DNA from 3 places in the Vibrio sp. VB16 genome. Region 3 is predicted to be linked to each of the others. Evidence: predicted binding sites of a transcription regulator. Region 3 holds the regulator's gene; each other region holds the start of a gene.
The links. The regulator MetJ, encoded in region 3, represses methionine synthesis genes. The targets are predictions, from matches to a motif close to TTAGACNTNTANANGTCTAA.

Region 1: a site for MetJ is predicted at 7,590-7,609, ahead of metK (methionine adenosyltransferase). Genes of this name have one in related genera too.
Region 2: a site for MetJ is predicted at 7,522-7,541, ahead of metN (methionine ABC transporter ATP-binding protein MetN). Genes of this name have one in related genera too.

The regions. Positions count from the first base shown of each region.
Region 1 is NZ_CP087590.1:414,742-425,386, forward strand. Features, by position in the region: gene IUZ65_RS02050 (type IV pilus twitching motility protein PilT) at 1-596, shown strand, start outside; gene IUZ65_RS02055 (PilT/PilU family type 4a pilus ATPase) at 646-1,722, shown strand; gene ruvX (Holliday junction resolvase RuvX) at 1,772-2,203, opposite strand; gene IUZ65_RS02065 (YqgE/AlgH family protein) at 2,265-2,828, opposite strand; gene gshB (glutathione synthase) at 2,847-3,794, opposite strand; gene rsmE (16S rRNA (uracil(1498)-N(3))-methyltransferase) at 3,829-4,560, opposite strand; gene IUZ65_RS02080 (SprT family zinc-dependent metalloprotease) at 4,679-5,179, opposite strand; gene IUZ65_RS02085 (DUF2189 domain-containing protein) at 5,239-6,033, opposite strand; gene metK (methionine adenosyltransferase) at 6,334-7,491, opposite strand; gene tkt (transketolase) at 7,856-9,865, shown strand; gene epd (erythrose-4-phosphate dehydrogenase) at 9,982-10,645, shown strand, end outside.
Region 2 is NZ_CP087590.1:2,799,736-2,810,380, forward strand. Features, by position in the region: gene IUZ65_RS12775 (YitT family protein) at 291-890, shown strand; gene IUZ65_RS12780 (amidohydrolase) at 980-2,125, shown strand; gene treC (alpha,alpha-phosphotrehalase) at 2,163-3,845, opposite strand; gene treB (PTS trehalose transporter subunit IIBC) at 3,902-5,326, opposite strand; gene treR (trehalose operon repressor TreR) at 5,563-6,510, opposite strand; gene IUZ65_RS12800 (MliC family protein) at 6,510-6,785, opposite strand; gene gmhB (D-glycero-beta-D-manno-heptose 1,7-bisphosphate 7-phosphatase) at 6,817-7,371, opposite strand; gene metN (methionine ABC transporter ATP-binding protein MetN) at 7,640-8,674, shown strand; gene IUZ65_RS12815 (methionine ABC transporter permease) at 8,664-9,341, shown strand; gene IUZ65_RS12820 (MetQ/NlpA family lipoprotein) at 9,373-10,182, shown strand; gene IUZ65_RS12825 (tripartite tricarboxylate transporter substrate binding protein) at 10,480-10,645, shown strand, end outside.
Region 3 is NZ_CP087590.1:3,382,979-3,393,623, reverse strand. Features, by position in the region: gene cytR (DNA-binding transcriptional regulator CytR) at 131-1,135, opposite strand; gene priA (primosomal protein N') at 1,316-3,517, opposite strand; gene rpmE (50S ribosomal protein L31) at 3,837-4,052, shown strand; gene IUZ65_RS15425 (malic enzyme-like NAD(P)-binding protein) at 4,231-5,490, shown strand; gene metJ (met regulon transcriptional regulator MetJ) at 5,651-5,971, opposite strand; gene IUZ65_RS15415 (O-succinylhomoserine (thiol)-lyase) at 6,189-7,355, shown strand; gene IUZ65_RS15410 (bifunctional aspartate kinase/homoserine dehydrogenase II) at 7,356-9,761, shown strand; gene metF (methylenetetrahydrofolate reductase) at 10,031-10,645, shown strand, end outside.

The sequences.
Region 1 (10,645 bases), 670 kb from region 3:
ACTTTAATAAGCATATATTAACCATCGAAGACCCAATTGAATTTGTGCATTCAAATATTAAGTGTTTAATTAATCAACGTGAGGTGCATAAAGACACCCATAGCTTTAAGGCCGCGTTAAGGTCGGCACTGCGTGAAGACCCAGATGTCATTCTTGTTGGTGAATTAAGGGACCAAGAAACCATTAGTTTGGCGTTGACGGCTGCAGAAACGGGTCATTTGGTATTTGGTACTTTGCATACAAGCTCAGCGGCAAAAACGATTGATCGAATTATTGATGTTTTCCCAGGAAGTGACAAATCGATGGTTCGGTCAATGTTGTCTGAATCTCTTAAGACCGTTATTGCACAAAAATTATTGAAAAAAATTGGTGGTGGCCGAGTTGCATGTCACGAAATTATGATGGGCACACCCGCAATCCGAAATCTTATCCGAGAAGATAAAGTTGCCCAAATGTATTCCATTATTCAAACGAGCTCTTCCGTTGGTATGAGAACAATGGAACAGAGTGCGAAGCAGCTGTTGGCGAAGAATATCGTCGACATTGATGAAGTAAATAAGAAAATTGAGATGGAGGCGATGTCGTTTGGGTCATAAACCGATGGATCTTAACAAGGCTGTTGATATTAATACTCTTCTGTATGAGATGAGCGTCAATAAAGCGTCAGATATATACATTACGGTCGACTCGCCTTGCCTGCTGCGTATTGACGGGCAATTGCGTGCCATCGGAGAAAAACTGAATAAAGAGAGCGTCTCTTTTTTGCTTAATGCTCTGATGGATGATGAAAAAAAATCGGAATTTGATCGAACCAAAGAAGCGAACTTTGCGATAGTACGCAATAGTGGCCGATATCGTGTGAGTGCTTTTTTTCAACGAGAGCTGCCTGGTGCTGTGATAAGAAGAATCGAGACAGAAATCCCTACCTGTGATGAATTGATGCTCCCAGAGATAATGAAAGAGCTTTCCGTTGCAAAAAGAGGACTCGTTTTGATTGTCGGTTCTACTGGTTCAGGGAAATCGACCACCATGGCAGCAATGACTGGATATCGAAATCAGAACAGAAGCGGTCATATTTTGACAGTGGAAGACCCAATTGAATTTGTTCATGAACATGACCAATGCATTGTTACGCAAAGGGAGGTTGGTGTTGATACTGAAAGCTATGAAGTGGCATTAAAAAACTCACTTCGCCAAGCACCAGATATGATCTTAATTGGTGAGATTCGTAGTCGTGAAACTATGGAATTTGCCATGACATTTGCCGAAACAGGCCATCTATGTATGGCGACATTGCATGCAAACAATGCGAATCAAGCGTTAGAACGCATTCTTAATCTGGTTCCTAAAGACCATAAAGAACAGTTTTTATTTGACCTATCGAGCAACTTGAAGGGCATAATTGGTCAACAGTTGATTATAGATAAACATGGACAAGGCCGACATGGTGTTTTTGAGGTATTACTTAATACACCAAGAGTTTCCGATCTTATTCGGCGCGGTGATCTTCATGAACTGAAACCAACAATGGTTAAATCAGCAGAATCAGGTATGAGGACATTTGACCAGTCGCTTTACCAACTTGTGGTAGAAGGCAAGATCACAGAAGTTGATGCACTACACAGTGCTGATTCTGCAAATGATTTGCGACTAATGATGAAGACAAATAGGGGCGAACTCGACAGTAGTGCATTGTCAGGTGTAAAGGTAGATATGGGGTAATTAAAACTCGAGCTGACGAAAATAAGTATTATTACAACGCCTATTTTCGTTAGCGCCACTGAGATTCAAACCAACTTTCCAGGATAACTACCGCTGATTGACAGTCAATATTACCTTTACTCAGTGCTTTATAGCCACCCATCTCGAATAGGTCAGCTCTCGCTTCTGCTGTTGAAAGACGCTCATCATGCAGTTTTACAGCAAAACCAAACCGTCCATGTAGTCGATTAGCGAACTTCTTTGCTTTTGGGGATATGGTTTCTAGTTCTTTACCGTGTAGATCAGTAGGGAGACCAACAACAATTAGATCGGGTTGCCACTCTTTAAGCATTTTTTCAATATCCCCCCAATTTGGAATGCCGTCGTTAGCCTTAAACGCTTTTAATGGTGTTGCTGTACCCGTTATCTCTTGCCCAACGGCGCTACCGATACTTTTTGTACCAAAATCGAAAGCAATAATGGTTTTAGAATTTGAACTCATTTTGTACTCTTAGTTATTGAAATGTATTGCTTCTATTGAATGACAGGTTTTTAACCGATGTTTAAGCATGTCCCGTATCTGCCGACAACTGACTTGGCTCAACGCCTAACATCTGCACGGCTTTTTCCCATCTTTCTTGTACCGGAGTTTCAAATATCACCATTGGATCAGCCTCTACGGTTAACCAGGAGTTTTCCGCTAATTCATTTTCTAGCTGTCCTGCTGTCCAACCGGAATAACCAAGAGCAACAATATAGTTGTTAGGTTCTGCTTCTGTCCCCAATACGCTCAATATGTCTTTGGACGTGGTGACACTAAGGCGATCGGTCATTTGAATACTAGAAAGGTATTGATCTTTCGGTTCATGAAGAATGAAGCCTCGATCTTCCGATACGGGGCCTCCGTTAAGCACTGAGGCTTCCAAGCTCTCTTTATGGATCTGTGGGTGAACAGAGTCTACATCTACTTTTTTCAACATTCCGCCTACTGTAATGTTGATAGGAGCATTGACCACAATCCCCATTGCACCGTCTTTACTATGCTCGCAAATATAAATCACTGAGCGATGAAAAAGCGGATCTCGCATGTTAGGCATTGCAACTAAAAAGTGGTTAGCTAAATTCATATAGACTCCATTACCCGATCATTTATTTACTCGACGCTCTATGGCATCCATCAACTTGCCTGTAATTGATACATCGAATGCGGCTTCTATTTCTTTAATACACGTTGGGCTGGTGACATTTATTTCCGTCAATCTGTCACCGATAACATCTAGACCGACAAATATTAACCCTTTCTCTTTTAGTGTCGGAGCGACAGCCATTGCTATTCTTCTGTCCGTTTCACTCAATGGTCTCGCTTCGCCTCGGCCTCCTGCAGCAAGGTTACCACGGGTCTCTCCTTCTGCTGGGATACGAGCTAAACAGTATGGCATCGGTTCACCGTCGACCACTAGAATGCGTTTATCACCATTACTGATATCCGGAACAAATGTCTGAGCCATGGCATAATTTTGCCCATGATTGGTTAGGGTTTCGATAATGACTGAGACATTCGGATCGCCTTTCTTAACACGAAATATTGACGCTCCACCCATTCCATCTAATGGTTTTAAAATAATATCGCCGTGCTCTTCTTGAAAAGCTTTAATTTTATCGGACTTACGAGTCACTATTGTCGTTGGTGTGAGATCAGGGAACCAAGCGGTAAACAGTTTTTCATTACAATCACGTAAGCTTTGTGGCTTATTAACAATTAAAGCACCGTTTTCTTCAGCGCGCTCTAAAATGTACGTCGCATAGATATATTCGGTATCAAAAGGGGGATCTTTACGCATTAAAACAGCATCTAATTCAGAAAGTTCGATGGTTTGCTCTGATCTGAATTCAAACCATGAATTAGGATCTTCTTTTAACGTGACTATTTTGGTATCTGCAATCGCGACACCTTGTTCTAGGTGAAGATCGTTCATCTCCATATAGTGAATTTCGTAGCCGCGTTTCTGTGCCTCAATCATCATGGCAAAGCTAGAATCTTTTTTAATATTAATGGACGAAATTGGGTCCATTACTATGCCTAATTTAATCATTGTGTTCTCCTCTGTTTAGGGTCGCCAAGGCAGATTAGCCAAGATCACCGAAGCGGACCTGTAATGCGGTAATTGCCGTTAGTGCAGCCGTTTCTGTTCTTAATACTCGCGGGCCTAACAGCGTTTCTTCAAATTTATATGATTCCGTCATGGCGATCTCTTCTGCAGATAGGCCGCCTTCAGGACCAATAAGTAATCTAACTTTTTTAATGGGTTCAGGTAGTGTGTTGATAGAGTATTTTGCCCTAGGATGAAGGTTTAATTTAAGCGCATTGTCTTCTTCTCCACACCACTCTTCTAATTGCATGATAGGTCTAATTGTGGGAATACAATTTCTTCCGCTCTGTTCACATGCTGCGATTGCTATTTTTTGCCACTGATAAAGTTTTTTTTCAAACCTTTTGGTATCCAATTTTACACCGCATCTTTCGGAAATTAGCGGAGTGATTGTATTAACGCCGAGCTCGACAGATTTCTGGATTGTAAATTCCATCTTGTCGCCACGGGAGACAACCTGACCTAGGTGAATATCTAACGGTGACTCAATACTACATTCCACTCTTGCCAGGGCTTCTACAAGAACCGACTTTTTCGTGACTTCTGTAATGGTTGCAGGAAACTGTGCGCCTGTACCGTCAAATAAGAGTACCTCTTGGCCTGGTTTCATTCTTAGTACGCGGCCAACATGGCCAGCTGCATCTTCACCTAAAGAGATAATGCCAAGATTGTCTATGATTTCTGGATGGTAAATTCTAGGTACGCGCATTGCTGGTGGTCCTGAGGTTTATTTTCTGTTGATAACATGGATGCATTTTGCTGAAAAAACAAGGGTATTACGTTAGGTTGTTTATCCTAAGTTATTCCAGTTTGCTCTAATAACCTGACTAGGTTAATTGAATGCCTGTGTAAACGAGTTTTTGTTTGCACTCTCTGCAGCTGTATTGTGCGTTGCCATTTTGTGCCTTGTTATGGCGACGAATAGTGAGTGGGTAACAGTTGCATTGACATTGATATTCAAATGTCTTTCCTTGAACCGAGGTGATTTCAAAGTTGTGTGTGGTTTTTGCACGCAATAGAAATACACGTTCCATCATCATCTTCCACTCTTTCCCATGAGGCTTCACACGGCCAAATCGCTGGAAAGTGATTAAATGTGCTAATTCGTGTGGGATGACTTCTTGCAAGAACGGCTCTCTATTTTCACTAAAAAGAATCGGATTAAGACGAATTTCCCAGCCTTGTAGATAAGCCTTTCCGGCGGCCTTTCCTCTAAGTTTAAAGTTGATATCAGGGATCGGAAATGATTGGCCAAAATATTGATTCGCAGTGGCAACATGATGACACAATGCTTTTTTTGCTTGATAAGTAAGCTCTATATTGCCCAAAGAAAACTCCTAAAAAAAACGCCTCAGTATTATCTGAGGCGCTGATTATAAGGTGAATTCTATTTTCTTACTATGGTTTCGCGATAAGCATGCCATGTACCATACCCAAGTATTGGAATGACCGCTAGCATTCCGACGCCGTAGGTCGCAAAGCCAATTAGGGTACCAATACAGATCATTATCGCCCAGACAATCATTGCCGATAGGTTTTCTTTTACAGCATTGAAACTTGTAAACACGGCAGTCATCATGTCTACACGCCTTTCCATCATTAACGGGATAGAGAAAGCAGAAATACTGAAAATCAACCCAGCAACCACTAACCCGATAACGGCGTTAGTAAGAAGAAAAGGAATGAAGTCAGCTAACGGTGCGCTTTCAACTTGTGGGTAAAAAACATGCACAAGAGCGGCAATTCTCATCCAAAAAATTAGAGTAACAGTGAGCAATACCGCGAATGCCCATTGAGAAGTAGAGTTTCTATTGATCGCTTTTATAGATTTAAGAAGATTAGCTTGATGACCTTTCTCGCGCTGCCAACTCGCGTCATACAGTCCAAGCGCTAAAAATGGACCTATTAGCATAAATACGATAAGACTAGGTAACACAATAAGGTGTGATCCTTGCCACTGAGTTAATTGAACTACCGCGATCGCGGCGGCCATAAAGCAAAGCCCATAAAAAAAACTGATGGTTGGTAGTAGGAAAAAATCCTTAATACCCAATCTCACCCAACGAAAGGGCGCGGAAGCATCGATCTTATTGCAAGCAATCGTTCGTGCGTAGTCATGATCAGGAACATGATGTTGTTTAGATTCTTTTTTATGTAGTTTATCTGGCACAATTGTAGCCATGTGGCCTCCCTAGAAGAGATTAACAACTTGATGACCAATTCCAACAAATAGAGGTTCATTAAATCTAACGACGATGAACCTCTATTTACAAAAATTGAAGGGATGAAAACGTAATAACAAAAGTGCATTCGATAATGAGATTGCAACTCAGTATTATTTTCATCTAGGTTAAGTCTAGTCCAATTTTGGGGAGAGGAAAGTGAAGCGTTAAACGAATGAATTTTAGGGAAAAAATAACGAAGCCCTCTATAATTGAGGGCTTCGTGTTATATTTTAAGCGTTTTTTTAACAGAATAAACGTTAATACTTTAGCCCAGCAAAATCGCGTAGAACGTCGACTTTATCTGTCGCTTCCCAAGGGAATTCTTCACGGCCAAAGTGGCCGTAAGCTGCCGTTTTCTTATAGATTGGTTGAAGAAGGTCGAGCATTTCTTGTAGGCCATATGGACGAAGATCGAAGAACTGACGAATGGCTTTGATGATGACGTCGTGGGACACTTTTTCGGTTCCGAATGTCTCGACCATAATCGATGTTGGATCAGCAATACCAATGGCATAAGAAAGTTGAATCTCACAGCGATCTGCAAAACCAGCGGCAACAATATTTTTAGCAACATAACGAGCGGCGTAAGCTGCACTGCGATCCACCTTTGATGGATCTTTGCCAGAAAATGCTCCGCCACCGTGACGAGCTGCACCGCCATAAGTATCCACAATAATCTTACGACCAGTAAGACCACAGTCACCCATTGGGCCGCCAATAACAAAACGACCCGTTGGATTAATAAAGAAGCTAGTCTCTTTACTTAGCCATTCAGAAGGAAGTACTGGCTTGATAATCTCTTCCATCACTGCTTCGCGCAGATCCGGTGTAGAAATAGTATCGCTGTGTTGAGTTGAAAGAACAACGGCATCAATACCTACAATCTTGCCTTGATCGTATTGGAAAGTGACCTGACTTTTAGCATCTGGGCGCAGCCAATCTAGCGTCCCATTTTTACGAACCTCTGCTTGTTTTTGAACAAGTAGATGAGAATAGGTAATAGGTGCAGGCATTAATACTGCGGTTTCGTTTGTTGCATAACCAAACATGATGCCTTGGTCGCCAGCACCTTGCTCTTTTGGATCCGCTTTATCAACGCCTTGGTTGATGTCTGGAGATTGCTTACCGATGGTATTCAGTACTGCACAAGAGTCCGCATCGAAACCCATATCTGAATGAACGTAGCCAATTTCACGAACGGTCTGACGAGTGATCTCTTCAATATCTACCCATGCAGATGTGGTTACTTCACCACCAACCATGACCATGCCAGTTTTTACATAGGTTTCACAAGCAACACGTGCTTTAGGATCTTGCTCAAGGATGGCATCAAGAACAGCATCTGAAATTTGGTCTGCGATTTTATCTGGATGGCCTTCTGAAACAGATTCAGAAGTAAATAGATGTTTAGCCATAGTAGACAGCTCCGTATTAAAACGTTAAAAAAGATGCCATGTAGCACCTCTAAAAAATAAGAAAATGAATTGTGCAAAAAATACGCTTGAGTAGGCGTTTTTACATCTAGACGTCTATTTTAGTATTTGAAGCTAGAAATACAAGTTTTTTTTGAACTGGATCATAGAGTACGTGAATACAAATTTAAGTAGATGAGATGACTTTCATCAAAAAGTGTTAGATATTCGCTAATAATTGGCGAGGAAATCGATTGCAGTCCTAATTTCGCTCTGAGAGAATATAGCGCCGCTATTAATTAACTGTGTTTAGGTTAACTAGCGTTCACCTTAATCAATGAATTCGTGTATCTACTCAGGAGCAGACATGCCTTCTCAACTACCTTCTCAGCAAGAGCTAGCAAATGCAATCCGTGCCCTTAGCATGGACGGTGTTCAAAAAGCCAACTCAGGTCACCCTGGCGCACCTATGGGTATGGCTGATATCGCCGAAGTACTTTGGCGTGGTCACCTAAACCATAACCCACAAAACCCAGAGTGGGCTGACCGAGATCGTTTTATATTGTCTAACGGCCACGGCTCTATGCTGATTTACTCTCTGCTTCACCTTTCAGGTTACGAGCTTTCTATTGACGACTTGAAAAACTTCCGTCAGCTACACTCGAAAACACCAGGTCACCCAGAATATGGCTATGCACCAGGCATTGAAACCACGACGGGTCCTCTTGGTCAGGGTATCACTAACGCCGTGGGTATGGCATTAGCTGAAAAAGCATTGGCCGCTCAGTTTAACCAAGAAGGTCACGACGTTGTTGACCACAACACTTATGTGTTTATGGGCGATGGCTGTTTGATGGAAGGTATCTCTCACGAGGCGTGTTCTCTTGCGGGTACTTTAGGCCTTGGTAAGCTTGTTGCATTTTGGGATGACAATGGCATCTCAATCGATGGCGAAGTAGACGGTTGGTTTACAGACGACACACCGAAACGTTTTGAAGCGTACGGCTGGCATGTTATCCCTGCGGTAGATGGTCACGATGCAGCGGCTATCAATGCAGCGATTGAAGCGGCGAAAGCAGAAACGGGTAAACCTACTCTTATCTGTACTAAAACAGTGATCGGTTTTGGTTCTCCTAACAAATCAGGTACTCACGACTGTCACGGCGCACCACTAGGCGCAGACGAAATTGTTGCAACACGTAAAGCGTTAGGCTGGGAGCACGGTCCTTTTGAAATTCCATCGGAAATCTATGCGCAATGGTCTGCAAAAGAAGCAGGCGCAGCTAAGGAAGCAACGTGGAACGAGAAATTTGCAGCTTATGAAGCAGCATATCCAGAGCTTGCAGCAGAATTCAAACGCCGCGTAAACGGTGAGCTACCAGCAGAATGGGAAGCAAAAACGTCTCAAATCATTGCAGACCTTCAAGCTAACCCAGCGAATATCGCTTCACGCAAAGCGTCTCAAAATGCATTAGAAGCGTTTGGTGCGATGCTACCTGAATTTATGGGTGGCTCGGCTGACCTTGCGCCTTCAAACCTCACCATGTGGTCTGGCTCTAAGTCAATCACACCGGAAGATGCATCGGGTAACTACATCCATTACGGTGTGCGTGAATTCGGTATGACGGCTATCATGAATGGCTTAGCCCTTCACGGTGGTTTTGTTCCTTACGGCGCGACCTTCCTGATGTTTATGGAATACGCACGTAATGCCTTACGCATGGCTGCACTGATGAAAGTGCAGAATATCCAGGTTTATACGCATGACTCCATTGGTTTGGGTGAAGATGGGCCAACGCACCAACCGGTTGAGCAGGTTTCTTCTCTACGTTTGACACCAAACATGAGCACATGGCGCCCTTGTGACCAAGTTGAATCCGCCGTGGCTTGGAAATTCGCTATTGAGCGTAAAGACGGCCCAACATCGCTTATCTTCTCTCGCCAAAACCTAGCACAGCAAGAGCGCGACGCGTCTCAAGTTGCTGACATTGCTAAGGGTGGCTACATATTGAAGGATTGTGATGGTAAGCCTGAGCTTATCCTTATTGCCACTGGCTCAGAAATTGAGCTTGTCGTTGCAGCCGCCGCGCAACTGACAGCCGAAGGCAAAAAGGTACGCGTTGTCTCTATGCCTGCAACGGATGTATTTGATAAGCAAGACGCCGCTTACCGTGAAGCCGTTCTACCTGCTGACGTAAGAGCCCGTGTTGCTGTTGAAGCGGGTATTGCTGATTTCTGGTACAAGTACGTTGGTTTTGACGGTCGTATTATCGGAATGACCACCTTTGGTGAGTCGGCTCCAGCGGGTGAACTCTTCAAGATGTTCGGCTTTACTGTCGAGAACGTGGTTAAAGCCGCGAATGAAGTGCTCGCGTAACCGTACGAGCCATCGCGAAATAAAACCGAGCAGATTGCTCGGTTTTTTTCTGCATGCGATTTATCTCTATATCCAGTATTATCCTTGTTCAAACAAAAAGGATGAGATTTCAGTCGATGCTAAGAATAGCAATTAATGGCTTCGGCCGGATAGGTCGTAATGTGCTGCGTGCGCTTTATGAAAGTGGTAAAAATAACCAGATTCAAGTTGTTGCCGTAAATGAGTTGGCACAACCGGATGCGATGGCGCATCTTCTTCAATACGACACTAGCCATGGACGTTTTGGTAAAAAAGTATCTAACGACCAAGAACACCTTTTTATCCATCATCAGAATGGTGAGTTCGATTCGGTTAGAATTCTTCATTTAGCGGATATTGAGCTACTGCCGTGGAGAGATCTGCAAGTTGATGTTGTTTTAGACTGCACGGGTGTATATGGAAATAGAGACGATGGGCTTAAACATATTGCTGCGGGCTCAAAAAAGGTACTGTTTTCTCATCCAGGAGCAAACGATCTAGACAATACCATCATCTATGGTGTTAACCATAAAACACTTCTGGATAAGCATAATATTGTGTCAAATGGATCCTGTACAACTAACTGTATCGTACCGATAATCAAGGTATTAGATGATGCATTTGGAATCGACTCTGGCACCATCACGACAATTCATTCATCGATGAATGATCAACAAGTTATTGATGCTTATCATCCGGATCTGAGAAGGTCTCGCTCTGCTAGTCAGTCAATTATTCCTGTGGATACGAAACTTCATAAAG
Region 2 (10,645 bases), 580 kb from region 3:
CAACGCAAACGTTTACGATGGTGTACTAAGTGGCGATATTCTACATAATTTGATCTATATCAGAAAGCAACTTAAGCAAAATAATCATGTGATTTTTTCATCTTCCATTTGAATTAAGTTCATATCAATAAATGACAGAAGTCTGTCAACACTAAACTGTCAACTTCTTCCTTTACAGTGTGTAAAGTGTAACTTACACACTGTACCTTCAAATTTAGCCTCCAAGCTACCGAAAATACAAATTTTTATCTACTATTCTCACCATTAAATACCGCAAAAAAAGAAAAATGATGCAAAAACACTCAATAAGAGAAGACTGGATAGCGATACTTACTGGTACGTTTTTAACGGCTCAGGGCATATTTTTTCTTCAATCTGCAAACCTCATTACTGGAGGAACAGCTGGCCTTTCGTTACTATTAAGTCAGTTAATACCATTTAGCTTTGGTACCTTCTATTTTTTGACAAATATTCCTTTCTTTATCTTAGGTTGGCAACGGTTTGGCGCTCAGTTCGCTCTTAATAGTATTGTCTCATGTGGGCTTGTTTCACTGTTTGTCGACCACTTAGATAGAGTGATCAACATCGAATCATTAAACGACATATATTGTGCCATTGCCGGCGGGTTATTGATGGGGCTAGGTATGTTAATTTTATTTAGGCACCGTTCAAGCTTGGGTGGTTTCAATATTTTTTGTCTGCTTGTGCAAGATAAAACTGGCATTTCTGTTGGCAAGACACAGCTCGCCATTGACACCACTATTTTATTCTCGTCTTTCTTCTTTATAACCCCAACGATATTAGCCATTTCAGTACTCGGTGTGGTTGTACTTAATATTGTATTAGGAATGAATCATAAGCCATCTCGCTATACGGTAACCTATAGCTGAGAGTAAGGTTACGAATAAAGATAAACATTGTGCTGTTAGTTTTTCTAAGTAAAGTAATGGAATACTAGCGACTTATTTGGATTAACAGCATGGATGCCACGTTAAATACTCGTCATTTCGACCCCGTTGAATTTAGAAAAAAACTGCACCGTCAACCGGAACTATCAGAGCAAGAAAAACAGACATCCACCATTATATTCGCACAATTGAAAGACTTCGGGTTATCACCCGTCGGTCAAATAGGTGGATACGGCATAGTCTGTACTGTTGATAGTGGCAATGCAGGTGACACGACCTTGCTGCGAGCAGATTTCGATGCCTTACCTATCTGTGAAATAGCACAACATGACCATGTGTCCGAATACTTGGGCGTAATGCATGCCTGTGGACATGATGGCCATACAAGTTCGCTTTTGTTGGTCGCCGAACATCTTTCACAACACCGACCTAAAACAGGCAAAGTGATTCTGTTATTTCAACCAGCAGAAGAAACAGGAACAGGGGCTCTCTCCATGCTTAATGATGAACCGTTATTATCATTAAAGGTTGATCATGTCTTCGCTTATCATAACCTGCCCGGTTACCCACTTAATCAGATCTTGGTAAAAGAAGGGACATTCGCCTGTGCTTCTACTGGCGTATTAATCGAGTTTGAAGGCAAGACCTCTCACGCTGCAAGGCCCGAAAATGGCTTCAACCCATGCCAAGCAATGGTCGAAACCGTGCAGTATTTGCAAAGTATTTCACAACAATATCCAGAGGCATTCAGTTTAGTCACAATAGTACATGCAAGGCTTGGAGAAGAAGCGTTCGGTATATCTCCTGGGTATGCAAAAGTAATGGCAACCATGCGCAGTGAGTGCAACCAGACCTTCTCAAGCATGAAAACTGATCTGCTATCGATGCTAGACAAACTACAAAAAGAAACAGGGATTAATGTAAAAATAGAGTGGGATGAACCATTCAAAGCGGCCATCAATTCTACCGAACATAGCCAACTAATTTTCCAACAAGCTAAGCGCCTAGGTATGTCAGTAGTAAAGCTTGATGAACCCATGTGTTGGTCCGAAGACTTTGCCGAGTTTTTACTCCGATGGAATGGTGCGCTGTTCTGCATTGGCAGTGGTGAATCTCATCCTGAATTACACAACCCAGATTATGATTTCCCAGATGATATAATGAAAACAGCCAGCCAACTATTCGTTTCAATTGTTGACCGACTGCATTCAATTTAAAAACCGAGGAGCTCTAGGGTCTATTGGTCTTTCGAGGCTATTTTGCCGCGATTAAAACAACTCGTGTTTCATAGGGTCGTAATGACATCTTTCCTTCAACAGCGAGGCAGATACCATCACTATAATTACCTATCAAATACTGTGCATTAACCAGGTCAATATGTTCAGGTAATGTGCATTCTGTTGGTTCAGCGTAGTAGTTATTTACGCAGATAAGTGTCTGTTCTTTGTTGCTACGGGCATAGCAGAAAACCTGTTTGTCATCAGGCATCAAATCTAAATAATCACCATCAGTAATTACCTGAATGTCTTTACGCAGCGTTAGTAGCTTCTTATAAAAGTGAAACACCGAATCAGGTGAATTGACCGCCAAGTCAGCATTGACGTCAATGTAATTTGAAGCAACACCTAACCACGGATTTGCTTTAGAGAATCCGGCAAACACCTTGTTATTCCATTGCATCGGTGCTCTGGAATTATCTCTCGACTTGTGAGACAGAATATCCAACATATCATCCTTATCGATACCTCGTTCGTTAACCATAATGTCATAGATGTTGGTACTTTCTACATCACGGTATTGTTCAATCGAAGTGTACTTCGGATTCGTCATCCCGATTTCTTCACCTTGATAAATATACGGTGTCCCTTGCATCATATGTATCGAGGTAGCAAGCATTTTCGCAGATTCAATTAGGTACTCTGTATCATTACCTAAACGGCTTACAATACGAGGCTGATCATGGTTACACCAAAACAACGCCCCCCAACCTTTCCCGTTCAACCCGCTCTGCCAATGACTAAATATCTGTTTTAATTCTATAAAATCAAATGGTTTTTTAGTCCATTTATCACCATTGTTATAGTCAACTTTCAAATGATGGAAGTTAAACACCATAGACAATTCTTTCTTATCTAAGGAAGAGTACTGTTGGCAGTGTTCCAGATTGGTCGATGACATTTCTCCCACGGTTACACTGCCGTATTTCTGAAAAACATCGCGGCTGATCTCTTGAAGGTACTCGTGAACCTTGGGTCCATCGGTATAAAATCGACGCCCATCACCAGCATAATCATTAGGAAAATCTTGTTGTTTAGATATCAGGTTAATGACATCTAAACGGAATCCATCAATGCCCTTTTCTGCCCAAAAACTGATTACATCTTTAACTTCTTGACGAACTTTGGGGTTCTCCCAATTCAAATCCGCTTGTTCTTTAGCAAATAGGTGCAGATAATATTGATCTGTTTTCTGGTCTAACTCCCACGCATTGCCTCCAAACTTGGATTGCCAATTAGTTGGCGGTTGTCCTTCTATCGGGTCTTTCCAGATATAGTAATCTCGATACTCACTCTCTATATTACCAAGTGCAGCTTGAAACCACTTATGCTCTGTTGACGTATGATTTACGACAATATCCATGATTATGCGAATACCTTTTTGATGTGCTATAGCAAGCAATTCATCAAAATCAGCCATGGTTCCAAATTCTGGGTTGATAGCGTAATAGTCTGAAATATCATAGCCATTATCTATCATTGGAGACTGATAAACTGGCGTCAACCAAATAGCATCAACGCCCAAAAGTTTAAGGTAATCAAGTTTACTCGTTATACCTTTAATATCCCCAGTACCTTTTGATCCACTATCACAAAAGCTTTTAGGATAGATTTGATAAATTGCTGCGGTACGCCACCACTCTGCCGTATTCATAATCATCTCTCTAATTTATCTTTACAAAAATGGAGTGGCCAATCTGACCACCCCAAAAGGGCTTATGCACTTGCGACTTCTAATTCGCCTTTTAACTGTGCTCTTTTGTAGAAAAATAGAGTCAATGTTATAGGTAGTAAGATAGCAACCAACATGGCAATTGCGTATATCGTCCAGTATTGAGGTTGAATAGAAAGGATACCGGGTAAGCCACCAACACCTATCCCGTTAGCCATGACACCAGCACTACCACAAATTGCCGCTGCAACCGCCGACCCAACCATCGCACTCAGCATTGGGAATTTATACTTTAGATTGATGCCGTACATTGCCGGTTCTGTTACGCCCAAATAGGCAGAGATTGCCGCAGGCACAGATATATCACGTTCGCCATTTTTACGGCTGATAATGATGATACCGACGACCGCAGAAGCTTGTGCGATGTTAGAAAGTGCGATAAGTGGCCAAATCGGTGTTCCACCAAGCTCTTGCATCAATTGCAGGTCAACGGCGTTAGTCGTATGGTGAACACCCGTAATAACAAGTGGCGCATACAAGAAGCCGAATACCATAGCACCAAGTATTGCGAAATCGCCCGTCATTGCGACTTTCGCAGCAAACGCGACACCATTACCGATAACGCGGCCAAAAGGGCCAATTAGGGCATGTGCAAGTACTACCGAAAGAATAATCGACACAAACGGTACGACAACAAGATACAAATACGATGGGACAATTCGCTTAAGGTTCGTTTCAATGAAAGCCAGTGCCACACCCGCAAGCATCGCTGGGATAACCTGAGCTTGATAGCCTACTTTTTCGATAACAAACAACCCAAAGTCCCATACTTCTGGCGCCGCTTTACCTATCATGTAAGCATTCATCAGTTGCGGCGACACTAAGGTAACACCAAGTGTAATACCAAGTATCGGTGTCCCACCTAGCTTCTTAACCGTGGACCAACAAACCCCAACAGGGAGGAAGAAAAATATCGCTTCACCGATCAACCATAGGAACGAATGTACCGTCGCCCAAAACTGACTAATCTGCGTAAGGGTTTGGCCATCAAACATCTTGATGTCGCCAATGACATTCCTGAAACCTAAGATCAAACCACCAGTGATAATAGCGGGTAGCAGAGGCACGAAAATTTCGGCTAAATGGGAGATGCCTCTCTCTAAGATATTCATATTTTGACGAGCAGCCACTTTTGCTTCATCTTTTGACGAGGACGACTGGCCCGTCATTTCAATTAGTATTTTATATACCTCATCAACTTCCGTTCCGATAACGACTTGAAATTGACCGGCATTGGTAAAACAGCCTTTGACTATTTTTAAGGTTTCTAGACCTTTAACATCTGCGATTTCAGTATCTTGCAATACAAAACGTAAACGCGTTAGACAGTGACTGACACTGGCAATATTATCTCCACCGCCTACTAACTCTATAAGACGTGCAATATCTTCTCTTGCAATATTACTCATTATTCTCACCCTTTTATAACTTATTAAAGTCTATACCAAACCCCAAAAAATTAACGCTTATCATCACAGACATTGAGGTTGAAAAACAAAACAAACAATTAATGGGAACATTCCCACTAACGGAAAGTATAATGCACGATTATGTGTAAATATAAAATGGGAACAGTCCCATTAATTGAGCAAGGTCACATCTGATCTTATTTATATCAATATAAACAAGACGTTAGATATTCAATCTAATTAATTGGGATTTGAGTGATATGTTTTTCCGTTTTATCCCCTAAAAGCTGGGATATCAGCATGTTAGCGGCATAACAGCCCGCTTCTTCATAGCCAGGGTCAACGCTGAACGTGTTAGGAAAAAGAAAGGAAAGTAGTTGATTGCCACCCACACCAGTCACCATCACTTCATCTCGTGAAAGCTCTTGTAATCTTTTAATCACACCTAGAGCTAAGGAGTCACTGGCGCAAGCAATCGCTTGAGTTTTTTCATTTAAAATTGAATCGACCTGTTGATAAGCACTTTCGTGACTCAATTGACCGGTGCTATAACAAGGCGTAGTGCCGTTCTTTTTACACCAATCTAAATAGGCATTTAGACGAGTCTCACCGGTTGATTTATCGCTTATATCGACACCGATATAAGCCACTTCCGATAAAGAATGGTTCTTTATATGCTCCAGTGCTTTTATAATCACACCCGCGTTATCGTAATCGACCGACGAGATACCTTCCACATCCATGGCAATGACGACGATTTTGCTTTTCCATTCAACCAGACGAGAAATATCACAGCCAGTAAAACCAAAAAGGATAACACCATCAACATTTCGCTTTTTGAGTACGTTTAGATGGTCGTTGGTTTTATCTTTATCAAACTGACTCTCCATGATAACCACATCGTATCCGGCACTATAAAGTGTATCGAGGATACTACTGACGGCGCTATTTTCGGAAGGAGAATCTAGACGAGAGATAATAACACCAACAACCTTCTGGCTACCTCCGCGCATAGACTGCGCTGATTTCGACGGTACATAACCAGACTCTGCAATTATTTTCTCTACCCGTTCACGGGTATCCGGCTTCACTTTAGGGTCATTGGTTAATACACGAGAAACCGTTGACTTACCAACACCAGAAAGTTTTGCAATATCATGAATAGTCAATTTTTTTGTTGGCATCAATTCATTACCTGATCGCAATTTACAACCGTATCCGAACTAAGTGTCAACATGGCTCGGGTTCCCTTTAGCCAAAGCAACAATTCACGGTCCGTGTTTTGATATTTGCTTCCCGAAGCCGCTGGAATTTGTTTTAGTGCGATACGTTTATGCGCCATGACTATTTCTGCTGTATTTTCGTCTATAGTTGACACCGTAAACTGCGTTCCGTTATTGCAAACATAGAACGGTTCTATGGTCGAACTGCATCCAACCAACACCATAATTATTGACATAAAAAGCCACTTTATATTCACACTAAAACCTTTATATCTGTTCAAGGTATGCTGGTACGTCTTTAATACTGTTAAGTACCGTCGAGGCAATAGATGCTCCCTTGTCTGTCACTGGCTTGCCGGTCCTGACTAATATTTTAGTGCCAACACCAGCCGCTTCCGCGGCCATCATGTCCTCCGCTTTATCACCGACCATAACCGAATTCTTCATGTCAATCTTTAAGAAATCACGCGCAGAAAGAAACATGCCAGGCTTGGGTTTACGGCAATCACAGTCTTGTTTATATTCACCAATACCATGCTCTGGGTGGTGCATGCAGTAATAGATCCCATCGAACTCAACACCGTTATCGACAAAGTTCCAATCCATCCACTCAGTTAATGAGAGAAACCTATCTTCGCTAAACAACCCGCGGGCAACACCGGATTGGTTCGTGACCAAAACCAAAAGATACCCCATCTGTTGTAATTTATTTGTCGCTTCAAAGACGCCGTCGATGAATTCAAAATCATGTTCATCATGAACGTACCCATGATCGACATTAATCACACCATCTCGGTCTAAAAACACAGCAGGTTTAGCCAAAGCGTTATCCTCATTAGATATTTAGATCGAAATTATTGCACGCTTTACAACGCTAATCACCATTTATCCTCAAACAACAAGGTTTGTTTAATGTCGTTTTATCGCGTTTAGAACGCCGTAACATCCAAATAACACGCTCCAAATGGAGCTACAGACGTCTAGACGTAAAAATATCTATTGACATAAAAACGTGATAGCCCTAGCATAATCTACAGTTTAGAAAGTTAACCAATACTTTATTCTAATTATCCTGATTAGGTTTTATTACATGATTAAAATCAGCAACGTTAACAAGGTGTTCTATCAAGGCGAAAAAGAAATTCACGCCTTAAAAGAGATAAACCTAACCGTTCCACAAGGCCACATATTTGGTGTTATAGGTTCCTCCGGTGCAGGAAAAAGCACACTTATCCGTTGTGTAAACATGTTAGAAGCCCCTACACAGGGTAACGTTGTCGTCGACGGAGTCGATTTGACTCAGTTATCTAAATCAGAGTTAAGCGAAGCTCGTCGCAATATTGGTATGATATTTCAACACTTTAACTTGCTTTCTTCTCGCACTGTTTTTAATAATATTGCCTTGCCTCTAGAGCTTGCAGGCATAAACAAGGAGAAAATAGACACCAAAGTTTCCGAGTTATTATCTTTGGTGGGGCTAGAGGATAAACGAGACACTTATCCGGCCAACCTAAGTGGTGGTCAAAAACAACGTGTCGCCATTGCAAGAGCGTTAGCGTCTGACCCTAAAGTCTTGCTATGTGACGAAGCCACCAGTGCATTAGACCCGGCAACTACACAATCAATCCTTGAATTGCTGAAAGAGATCAACCGTAAACTGAACATAACTATTCTACTCATTACTCACGAAATGGATGTTGTTAAAGGCATATGTCATCAAGTCGCCATCATAGGAGACGGTGAACTTGTCGAAAAAGGCACGGTTGGTGAAATTTTTGCTCACCCGAAAACAGAACTCGCGCACAGTTTTATTCGCTCTACGTTAGACCTCTCTATTCCAGAGGACTACCAATCTAGGCTACAACCAGATCGTATTGACGGAACGCATCCGCTCGTCAGGCTTGAATTTACTGGAGAGACAGTAGATGCCCCCGTTATGAGCCAGATCTCTCGTCAGTTTAATATCGATGTGAGCATCTTAAGTTCCGACCTAGATTACGCAGGCGGTGTTAAGTTCGGAATGATGGTCGCAGAGTTGTTTGGCTCAGAAGAAGATGACAATGCAGCGATCAAATTTTTAGAAGAACACAAAGTTAAAGTAGAGGTGCTTGGTTATGTCCTTTGATTCTATTACTCAATGGTTAAGCTTTAATAGTGGCCTATTATTGGGCGCCACAGGTGAAACGCTTTATATGGTTGCCGTTTCTGGTTTGGTCGGATTTGCAGTAGGTATTCCGCTAGGTGTTATCTTACACATCACCAAAAAAGGTGGCCTTGCAGAAAACACCAAATTGAATGGTGGCTTAGGTGCCGTTGTGAACATTGGCCGCTCAGTACCATTTCTGGTCCTAATGGTCGCTATCATCCCAGTAACAAAACTTTTAGTTGGTACGTTTATCGGTACAACAGCCGCAATCGTCCCTCTTACCATCGGTGCCATCCCCTTTGTTGCCCGTCTAATTGAAGGCGCATTGCTTGAAGTCCCGGGTGGCCTTGTAGAGGCGGCACAATCTATGGGAGCAACGCCTTTCCAAATCATTACCAAGGTACTGCTTCCTGAGGCTCTGCCTACCATAATCAATGCCGTCACTATCACTTTAGTCACACTAGTAAGCTACTCAGCCATGGCAGGTACCGTTGGTGGTGGAGGTCTAGGTGACGTCGCCATTCGATACGGCTTTCATCGATATGATGTTGTCATCATGGCGGTCACCGTGGTGATGTTGATAGTACTGGTTCAAATAATTCAATCGATAGGCGATACATTCGTCCGTCGTGTTGACCACAGATAATAATAATCACAACAAACTAAGGAGAGGTAACATGAAATTTAGTCTTAAAAATTTGCTCATAACAGCGACAGCGGCATCAACTCTAATATTGGCAGGCTGCGGTGACAAAGAAGTGGATAGCAACAAAATAAAAATCGGTGTAATGGCAGGAGCAGAAGCTCAAGTGGCTGAAGTAGCGGCAAAAGTAGCAAAAGAGAAGTACAACTTAGATGTTGAACTTGTCACGTTCACTGACTACGTCACGCCTAACGCAGCACTTGATGATGGTTCTGTAGATATCAATGCCTTCCAGCACAAGCCCTATCTTGATCAACAGATTGCTGACCGTGGCTACAAGCTTGCTATCGCAGGTAACTCGTTTGTTTACCCTATTGCGGGTTACTCTAAGCAGGTTACATCCGTTGACCAAATTGCTGATGGCTCACGTATCGCAGTCCCTAACGACCCAACTAACTTAGGTCGTTCATTACTACTTCTTGAGCAACAAGGGTTGCTTAAACTACGCGCCGATACTGGCCTTTCTGGCACCATTCGCGATATCGTAGAGAACCCTAAAAACATCACCATCGTAGAGCTAGACGCAGCACAACTTCCTCGTTCTCTTGACGATGTTGCACTATCAATCATTAACACGACCTATGCGAGCAGCATCAATCTAACACCAGAGAAAGATGGCATATTCGTAGAAGACAAAAAGTCTCCATACGTAAACCTGATTGTGGCACGTACTGACAATGTCGAGTCAGAAAAAGTACAAAATTTCGTAAAAGCCTACCAAACAGATGAGGTCTATAAAGCCGCATCTGAGATCTTTAAAGGTGGTGTCGTTAAGGGCTGGTAATAACCCGAACAACGTAAAGGTGTCACGCAGAAATGCCGGATTTATCCGGCATTTTTTATGGCTAATTTTTCAACATACTTCGCTTTAACTTCAGACCCGCTACATTGCCAATCGACAAAAGCGTAGAGCACAACGTTCTCTGTTTTTCTTCATGAACAGTATGAACAATATCTACTTAATGGACTTTATCTTCATTATTTTACCTATATTGCCACCCCTTTAACAAATGATTAACATTTGAGTAATCTGATGGGATAGACACGATGCTATCTCTAAAAACACATAAGGAGCGTGACCATGTATCAGTCTTATAAAACAACGATAACCCTGGCGATTGCCGCTACAACCTTCTCATTGAGTGCTTATTCTGCCGATATGGAAAAAATACATTTTCTCATTCCCGGTGGAGCTGGTGGAGGCTGGGATATGACCGCTCGTGGTACCGGAGATGTATTAATAAAAT
Region 3 (10,645 bases):
ACATGTCAGCCAAATTTAGGTATCAATATGGTAATCCAAAATGTATCTGGAAGACAATTGTAGTTTAAAAAGCGGGGCCTTAAAGCACCGCTCGAGAGTGAACTAGAGATCTCTAATTCAGATTGAATCACTAGGCTCTAGGGGGAGCCGCGCTATTTCTGATAACGAGTTTTGTCTCAAGTAATCTTGAACCCGCTCTTACATCTCTACCTTTAAGTAGCTCTAGCATCATTAACATTGCTTGACGCCCAATCTCGTAACGAGGTTGAGATACCGTGGTTAATGGAGGATCACAATATTGAGAAAATTGAATATCATCAAAACCAACCACTGACAGATCTTGAGGCACACGCAAGCCCAGTTTTTTCGCTTCCTGTATTGCACCAATCGCCATGGTATCGTTGTGGCAAAATATGGCTGTTGGCGCGTCTGGTAATGAAAGTAGTTTTCTAAGTGCTTTAGCGCCACCTTCAAAGGTGAAATTACTTTGAGTGGTGTAAGTTGAATTGAGTGCTATTCCGGCTCTACGTAAAGCTTGCTGATAACCTTGATGTCGGAATTTACATAACGCTGCCTTTTCTGGACCAGAAATTTGCGCAATTTTTTTGTGACCCATTTGGGTTAGATAATTAACCGCTTCAAATGCCGATGTTAAATTATCAATATGCACGGTTGGTAGTTCTAATTCCGGAGCGTATTCACAAGCCATTACCAGAGGAGGGAGATTTTTTTGTTCAGGTTTACTGACATCGAATGGTAAATCGGTGCCAAGCAGTAACATGCCGTCAGCTTGTTTAGTAAAAACCAGATTAACGAAAGAGCTTTCTCTTTTTTGCTGTTTGCCGCTATCACCAAGTAGAACTAGATAACCATGTTCCATCGCTGCGTCTTCAATACCACGAATGATCTCTGTAAAATATGGGTCACAAATATCCGGAACAATGGTGATAATTGTCTTTGATTCATTCCTACGGAGATTTCGAGCTAAAGAGTTTGGGGAATATCCAGCTTCTAGTACAGCGTCTTCTACACGTTTTCTAGTTGACGCAGAAACTTTTTCTGGGTTCATTAAAGCGCGAGAGACCGTAGCGGTTGAAACACCCGCAAGCTGGGCAACATCCTTCATTGTCGCCATAAATAATTAACCTCTGATATCCTAACGATGATAACTGTTATGTAACTATATGTTTATGCTCTAAGTGTATTGCTTTAGAGAAATGTAATTTACGGGTAGAGTAACAAATTTTGCATAAGTTGTGTGAGCTTTGTCGCATTGGCGAATATAAAAAGCACGATACATTCGACTGATGAATCATCAGCTTAAGTCTTGGGGTTCTATATCTATAGACCAGCGAACTTTCTTGGCTAAAGGTAACAACTGTATGGCTGCCTTTGCACTATGTAAAAGCTTTTGCATAGTGCTTCTGTGTGGCGTTTGCAGTAGGAGTTGCCATCGCGCTTTCCCTGCCCTTTTTGCTAGAGGTGCAGGTGTGGGTCCCATGATCATAGAATAGTTGTCAAATAATGGATTGGACTCAAGTGTATGTCTGACCTGTCTCAAAAAATCTTCTACCAAATCACTGTTATTTGCTTCCGCTCTAAATAGCGTTAGATAGGTGAAAGGTGGGAGCATCGCTCGCTTCCTTTCTAGCAACGCAGTTTGTGCGAAGTGGTGGTAATCTTTGTAGAGAAGTGCTTGTAATAAAGGGTGTTCTGGGTGGTGTGTTTGTAATAACACTTCACCTGGTTTACTTGCTCTACCCGCTCTACCTGCAACCTGAATAAAGAGTTGAGCTAATCGCTCTGAGGCTCGAAAATCGCTGCTGAATAAAGAACCATCCACATCAAGTAAACCGACTAAAGTGACATCAGGGAAGTGGTGGCCTTTGGCGAGCATCTGAGTGCCAATCAGTATTTGAACTTCATTGTTCCGAATGCTCTTTAATGCCGCTTCCAATGAGCCTTTTCGTCTTGTGCTATCGCGATCGATCCGTAATGTTTTAAATTCAGGAAATAGTGATTCGAGTTGTTGCTCCAATTGTTCAGTGCCCACGCCTACCGTGACGAGTTGCGTCGAACCACAGCCTTGGCATTGACTAACTACTGGGCGTTGAGAGCCGCAATGATGGCATCGCATTTCATTTTTATTTTGATGGTAGGTGTAGTATGCATCGCACCTTTTACAGTCCGCTATCCATCCGCACTCATGACACATTAATGCAGGAGAGAACCCTCTACGGTTTAGAAATAGCATTACTTGATTGCCCGACGCTAAGTGCTTTCTCATTTCAGCAATTAGAGGCGCCGATAATCCGCCCTCCAAATAGAGTCCTTTTATATCCAATACTTTATGTGTAGCTGGTAGGGCATTACCTGCTCGTTTACTTAATATAAGATGATGATATTTGCCTGATATGGCATTTTGCAAGGTTTCAAAGCAAGGTGTGGCCGAGCCTAAAACAATAGGGATATTTTCTTTATGAGCTCGCATTATGGCCACATCTCGAGCGTGATACCGAAGGCTATCTTGTTGTTTATAAGACGTGTCGTGCTCTTCATCGACAATAATAATGCCGAGATCTTTAAACGGAGTCAGTAATGCGGAGCGGGTACCGATAACAATGCCGGCTTGTTTTTCTCTTGCTGATAACCAAGCATTGAGCCTTTCTGTGTCATTTAATCCAGAATGAATAACGGCAACAGGAACATTGAACCTTCTTTTGAATCGATTGATGGTCTGAGGTGTGAGTCCTATCTCGGGGACCAGAACTAGGGCCTGCTTGCCAGCGTCTAAAATAGGTTTGATCAGATTCAGATAAACCTCTGTTTTTCCGGATCCTGTTACGCCTTCTAATAGATAACAACCAAAGTTGTTATTGCTGTTCACTGTGGCGATAGCGACCGCTTGTTCTTCGTTTAATTTTGGTTTTTCACCTGCATTTTCTAGTTCCTCTAGCCAACGATCCGTCTTGGGTTTTGTTTCTGTAGAAACAATCCAACCTTTTTCATCTAAGGTTTTTAACACTGAACTGGAGATCGCTTCATCAATCATTTGTTGATGTGTTATCGAACCATTTTCAAGTAAGTGCATTACCTTGGCTTGTTTCACGGCGCGACCAAGCCCACTCATTAATTGATTTCTGCCAGTTTCAGTGATCTGCCATTCTATAAGCGAGGCAAATTCAGCAGCTTTGCCCTTTCTTAGAGCCGTTGGTAGCGCATTACTAAGAGTTTCGCCCAAAGGGTATTGGTAGAACTGACTGCACCAATTAAGAAGTGTGTAAAGATTATCTGGCCAAATAGGTTCGACATCCAATACTTGCTTGATGCTTTTTAGCTGATTTATTGGGAAGTCGGACTGATGAACCATAGCAGTAACTATTCCAACAAGCGTTTGTCTACCAAATGAAACGGATACACGACCACCGATAACCGGAAATTGATGAGCTTGAATGAGATAATCAAACCTCTTGTCTAGCGGCACTGGTAGGGCAATTTGAGCAATGGTTGGACGCATTATTGATGAGTAGTCAGCTTAATGAAACGAGGGGATAGTGTAGTTGATGCGCAATGTAATTACGAGAGATGCTCATTGACTGGAACGAAAGTGTCATATCACTAGGGGGAGGTGGTAGACACAATATGTGCGCAGAGTGAGTCATTTAGGCGCGAAAAGAAGAATTTGTTGAAAAAAGATTCAAATGAGTTGATTCCAATGTCTTGTTTCATTAATATACTGCGCCTTGACGGTATATCAATTTATGCCAATTTGTGTAAATACGTGTGGTGTTCGGCTTAGAATCGAATGGCGACACGGCCTATAATGAGGTTTTCCCATGAAAACAGGTATCCACCCAGAATACAAAGCAGTTAGCGCAACTTGTTCTTGCGGTAATTCTTTTGAGTTTAACTCAACTCTTGCAAAAGAATCTATCCACCTAGACGTATGTGACAAATGTCACCCGTTCTACACTGGTAAGCAACGTAACGTTGATACTGGCGGACGTGTAGATCGCTTCAACAAACGTTTCGGTGCACTATCTAGCAAGTAATTGCTATGTTGTAATTCCGAATAAAAAAGGACGCTTATGCGTCCTTTTTTTGATCTCACAATAAAAATAAACTTTATGACTTAAACCTTTTTCTATGTAGGAAGTTTTGTCGTGATCATTTACTATCTATCTGAATACTAAAAACCTCCCCTGCCAATTACAACTGGAAATAAATCTGATGTCCGAAGACAACCAACAAGATGACTTTCGTCAACAAGCACTTAATTATCACGCTTACCCGACTCCAGGTAAGACGGCGGTAGCACTCACTAAACCTGCAGATTCTGCTGAAGATCTAGCGCTGGCGTATAGCCCCGGCGTTGCCGAGCCAGTGCGGGAGATCGCACAGAATGTTGATAACGTTTACAAGTACACGGCAAAGGGTAATACGGTTGCTGTCATATCTAATGGTACTGCTATCTTAGGTTTAGGTAACTTAGGTCCAATGGCGTCAAAACCAGTGATGGAAGGTAAGGCCCTGCTTTTCAAACGGTTTGCTAATTTAGATGCCATCGATATTGAAGTAAAACATCGGACTACTGAAGAGTTTGTAAATACAGTTGCAGCCATCGCGGATACCTTTGGTGGCATCAATTTGGAAGATATTAAAGCCCCTGATTGCTTTGAGATTGAACGTCAACTTATCGAGCGTTGTGATGTACCTGTGTTCCATGATGATCAACATGGCACAGCAATTGTTACAGCAGCAGGTATGCTTAATGCTATAGAGCTTCAAGGCAAAACGCTTGAGGAATCAACCATCGTCTGTCTTGGTGCTGGTGCGGCCGCTACAGCATGTATGGAACTTTTGATTAAATGTGGTGCTCAGCGTGAGAAAATCTACATGTTGGATCGCAAAGGCGTTATCCATACTCGTCGTGAAGATCTAAATGAATATAAAAAAATGTTCGCTAACAATACAGACAAACGTACGTTGGAGGATGTTATAGAAGGCGCTGATCTGTTCTTAGGTGTATCAGGGCCAGATTTGTTACCAGCTGAAGCATTGAAATTGATGGCTGATAAACCCGTTGTCTTTGCTTGTTCAAATCCAGATCCTGAAATTAAACCCGAGATTGCTCACCAAGTCAGAAATGACTTAATTATGGGTACCGGTCGTTCAGACTATCCAAACCAAGTAAACAATGTTATCTGCTTTCCATTTATTTTCCGTGGTGCGTTAGATGTGCGTGCAAGTGAAATAAACATAGAGATGAAATTGGCCGCCGTTGAAGCGATTCGTCAATTGACTAAAGAGCCGGTACCGGAAGGTGTATTGAAGGCTGCTGGGGTAAGTAAACTTGAGTTCAGTAAAGAGTATATTATACCAAAGCCAATGGACCCACGCTTGCTTCCACGTGTTGCCAAAGCCGTCGCGGTAGCAGCAGTAGAGTCTGGTGTTGCAAGAATTGAACTACCAGAGAACTACATGTGCTAAAAGAGATTCAAAATAGAACATATTGATCGTTTTTAACCCATAAACCCGTCATTCCTGTGATATCAGGAATGACGGGTTTATGGGTATTAAGTAAATAGAAAAATAATCACGCTTGTGTAAATAATTCAATTGGGTGAAGTATTTCCCCCCAACCGATTAATTATTCTTCGTCAAACGCTTCAAATTCAATTCCCATTTCTGTCATTAATTTTTTAACTTCAGTTGGAATATCATCAGGACGATCTTTTCTCAAATCTTCATCTGTTGGTAATGGTTGACCTGTATAAGCGTGCAAGAATGCTTCGCAAAGCAGTTCGCTATTCGTTGCGTGTCGTAGGTTATTAATCTGACGACGAGTTCGTTCATCAGTCAAAATTTTCAAAACTTTCAGAGGGATGGAAACGGTGATCTTCTTAACTTGCTCACTCTTTTTTCCATGTTCTGCGTATGGACTTATGTATTCGCCATTCCAATCAGCCATTGCTCACCTTTGTCAAAATAGTCATAAAACAATTATGGGATAGAATTCTAGCGGGATTTACTGCCATAAGCAAAGACATATAGACGTCTAGAGCTATTGACGTCTTAAAAAACTAACAGTAAAGTGTCTTGTTATTAATTCTAACGTTCAAGATTCAGTTATAGTTAGCGGATAAAGAAAAATGAAAACTGAATTGATCGCAAAGGAAAGCCAGCACATGAAACAAAAGAAACCCGCCACTATCGCCGTTCGAACGGGCATTGAATCTGACTCTCAGTTTCATGCCGTTGTGCCTCCAATTTACTTGTCGACCAATTATAGCTTTCCAAGTTTTGGTGATGTGCCTAAATATGATTATACCCGTTCAGGAAATCCAAATCGGGGCATGTTAGAGCAAACCCTTTCCGATCTAGAGTCGGGAAAGGGTGCGGTAGTCACTAATTGCGGAACGTCAGCGCTAAACCTTTGGGTTTCTACTTTTATTGGGCCTAATGACCTTATTATTGCACCGAATGATTGTTATGGCGGTACCTATCGACTTTTTAATACTCGGGCTCAAAAAGGGGACTTTAACGTTTTATTTATTGATCAGTCCGATCTAAGCGCACTGGATGAAGCATTAGCCAAAAAACCTAAGTTGGTGCTACTAGAAACACCATCTAATCCATTGGTTAGAGTGGTTGATATTCAAGAAACGTGCGAGAAAGCGCACACTGTTGGTGCGCTGGTCGCGGTTGATAATACCTTCATGACACCTATATACCAAAAGCCTATAGATCTGGGTGCGGATTTTGTGATTCACTCTACAACCAAATATATTAATGGTCATTCGGACGTGATTGGTGGGGTTATCGTTACCAAGACAGAAGAGCATGCCGAAGAGCTTGCCTGGTGGGGGAATTGTATTGGGGCGACGGGAACGCCGTTTGATAGTTACATGACGTTACGCGGCATAAGAACCTTAGGCGCTCGAATGAGGATCCATGAAGAGAGTTCTCGTGAGATCTTAGCTTTTCTCTCAAAACAAGATCTTGTTGGCACTATATATCACCCAAGTCTGCCAGATCACCCGGGCCACGAAATTGCGAAAAAGCAGCAATCTGGTTTTGGTTCTATGTTGAGTTTTGATTTTAATGGCCCGATGGATAAGCTTGAAGAGTTTGTTGGCGCTTTATCTCTCTTTTCATTAGCTGAGTCACTTGGTGGCGTAGAAAGCTTAATCTGTCATCCTGCCTCAATGACACATCGAGCAATGGGTGAAGAGGCCTTAAAAGAGGCAGGGATAGCACAAACACTGTTAAGGCTATCGGTTGGGCTAGAAGATAGTGAAGACCTTATCGAAGATCTTGATAATGCATTTAAAAAAGTTCAGGAGACAGCTTAAATGACCGCTACACGTCAACTTCATAAATTTGGTGGAAGCAGCTTAGCCAATCCAGAGTGTTATAAACGAGTAAGAAATATTCTTGCCGAGTACTCTCAAAGTGAAGATTTAATTGTTGTTTCTGCGGCTGGAGACACGACCAATCAACTCATCCATTGGTTGAGTGCTTTAAATAAAGATGGACGAACGGCACATGAAATACTAACGGAATTGCGTCGATTTCAGTCAGATTTGATACAACAGTTAATTGATGAACCCAATAAAATGTTGGACCATCTTCATACCGATTTTACTGCCCTAGCTGATTTACAAAGCCCATTAACAATAGAGCAAGAAGCTCAGGTTCTTGGGCTTGGGGAAGTTTGGTCTTCAAGGTTGCTTTCACAACTCTTGTGTCAAGCAAAAATGGCGGCAGTCGCTATCGATTCACGTGACTTTTTGAGAGCGGACATTGGCACGCAACCAGAGGTTGATCGTTCGAGCTCATGGCCATTATTGAAAGAAGTATTGGCACAGCATTCTCAACACCGATTAGTCATTACCGGTTTTATGGCCAAGAATCGTCAAGGGGATACGGTTTTGCTTGGCCGAAATGGTTCTGATTACTCTGCGACGGTTATTGGTGCATTAGCGGAAGTTCATCGAGTGACCATTTGGAGCGATGTCTGTGGTGTCTATAGTGCCGATCCTCGAAAGGTTAATGATGCTTGTTTATTGCCTCTTCTACGCTTAGATGAGGCCAGTGAGCTAGCTAGGTTGGCAGCACCTGTGTTACATAGTAGAACACTGCAACCCGTGGCTCAAAGTGCGATGGAATTAGAGCTTCGGTGCAGCTATCAACCAGAAGCCGGCTCAACCAGAATCGAAAGAGTGTTGGCTTCAGGTAGAGGGGCGAAGATAGTAACCTCTCTTGATGAAGTTTTGCTTATTGAGCTGATATTTAGCCACGCACATGAATTTGAAAGAGCCAAAGAAGAAGTGCTACAAAGACTCCAACGAGCTCAATTACAACCGTTGGCTTATGAAGTTCAAGCGGATCAAGGCGAGCTGCTTCTTGCCTACACAGCAGAAGTCGCATCCGGTGCCCTTAGTTATCTACATGACTCGGCAACGGAGGCAGATATTCGGCTTAAAGAAGGTTATTCAATGGTCGCCGCTGTTGGTGCTGGTGTAACGAAAAACCCAATTCATAGTCATGGCTTTTATCAGCAGCTAAAAAATGCACCAGTCGAATTTATGTGTGAAGCGGAATCAGGTTTGAGTTTAGCGGCCGTTTTACGTACATCTAATACCTCTGTTTTAGTACAGGGAATCCACACTCAACTCTTTCAGGCACAAAAGCGAGTTGGTTTGGTTTTATGTGGTAAAGGCAATATCGGTTCTAGTTGGCTAGAACTATTCGCTAAGCAGAAAGGCGAAATAGAAAAACGTCGAGGTATGAGTTTTGAATTAATAGGTGTAGTGGGTAGCCAGACATATTGGATGAATATGGCTGGTATTGAGGCCTCGAGTGTACTTAGTCGTTATGAAGATGAAGCAGTAGAAAGTGATGGTAATGAATGGCTAGAGCAACTCAGTCACCAACAAGAGTATGATGAGGTAATCGTACTCGACGTGACGGCGAGTGAGGTGGTATCAATGAAATACCCCACTATTGCTGAAAAAGGCTTACACCTAATTTCTGCCAATAAAGTTGCGGGTTCTGCTTCAAGTGAGTTTTACCATAAAGTACAGGATGCATTTGCAAAAACAGGGCGTCATTGGCTATATAATGCAACCGTGGGTGCAGGGTTACCGATCAATCATACGGTTCGTGATTTGCGCGAAAGTGGCGATGAAATCACAGCATTCTCTGGAATATTTTCAGGTACTTTATCGTGGCTTTTCCAACAATTTGATGGGTCTATTCCATTTAGCGAGTTGGTTGAATTGGCTTGGCAACAAGGGTTAACGGAACCTGATCCTCGTTGCGATTTAGACGGTTCAGATGTAATGCGGAAACTCATTATTTTGGCGCGTGAATCAGGGTTGACGATTGAACCAGAGAGCGTAAAAGTGGCGTCTCTTGTTCCGGACGAGTTGAAAGATTTGTCCATCGATCAGTTTTTCGATCAAGGTCAGTTGCTAAGTGAACAGCTAGCTGAACGTCTAGAAAAAGCACAGCGTGAAGATAGAGTACTGCGTTATGTGGCTCGTTTACAGAAAGGGGGTAAAGCAACCGTAGGCATTGAGGCGCTAAATAAAGAGCATGCTTTGGCTAACTTGCTTCCCTGTGACAATATCTTTGCGATAGAAAGTGCTTGGTATAAGGACAATCCGTTGGTGATTAGAGGACCAGGAGCGGGCAGAGAAGTAACCGCCGGCGCGATCCAATCGGATATTAATCGATTATCAAACCTGTTTTAAATGTAAACGCTAGCCACTGCTTTTAAAGGGGCAGTGGTAGTTTTACTTGTCGTTGCCATGGGTATATCGATCTATCTCCAGAGTCGAATTCATGTTAACTAACCTTAGTCCCTCCTACATTCCCCTTGAATATCTCTCACCAATATCATGAAAAAATTTCATGAACATCATGTTGACATTAATCCCATTTCATTACATTCTACAGACATATAGACGTCTAAACGTCAAAACGGAAATACAAATTCGATCAGCCCGAATGAGAGAGAACTATGAGTTATTCACACGCTAGTCATCTAGATGCCTTAAATCAGAATATCGCGGAGCTTGGTGATATTAATGTCTCTTTTGAATTTTTTCCGCCAAGTAGCGAAAAAATGGAAGAAACGTTGTGGAACTCTGTGCACCGTTTAAAAACACTTCAACCTAAATTTGTGTCGGTTACCTACGGGGCAAACTCTGGTGAACGTGACCGTACCCATTCTATTATCAAAGAAATTAAAGATCAGACAGGCTTGGTGGCTGCGCCACATTTAACCTGCATCGACGCAAGTCGTGATGAGCTTATAGATATTGCGGATGACTATTGGGCAAATGGTATACGCAATATCGTCGCGTTGCGTGGTGATATTCCGGCTGGTGGTGGTGTACCAAATATGTATGCATCGGACTTGGTTACTCTGCTCAAGTCACGACATGATTTTGATATCTCAGTGGCGGCGTTTCCAGAGGTTCACCCAGAAGCAAAAAGTGCCCAGTCCGACTTACTTAATTTAAAAAGAAAGGTGGATGCAGGTGCTAATCGTGCAATAACCCAATTTTTCTTTGATGTTGAAAGCTACCTAAGGTTCAGAGATCGTTGTGTGAGTGCGGGGATTGACGCTGAG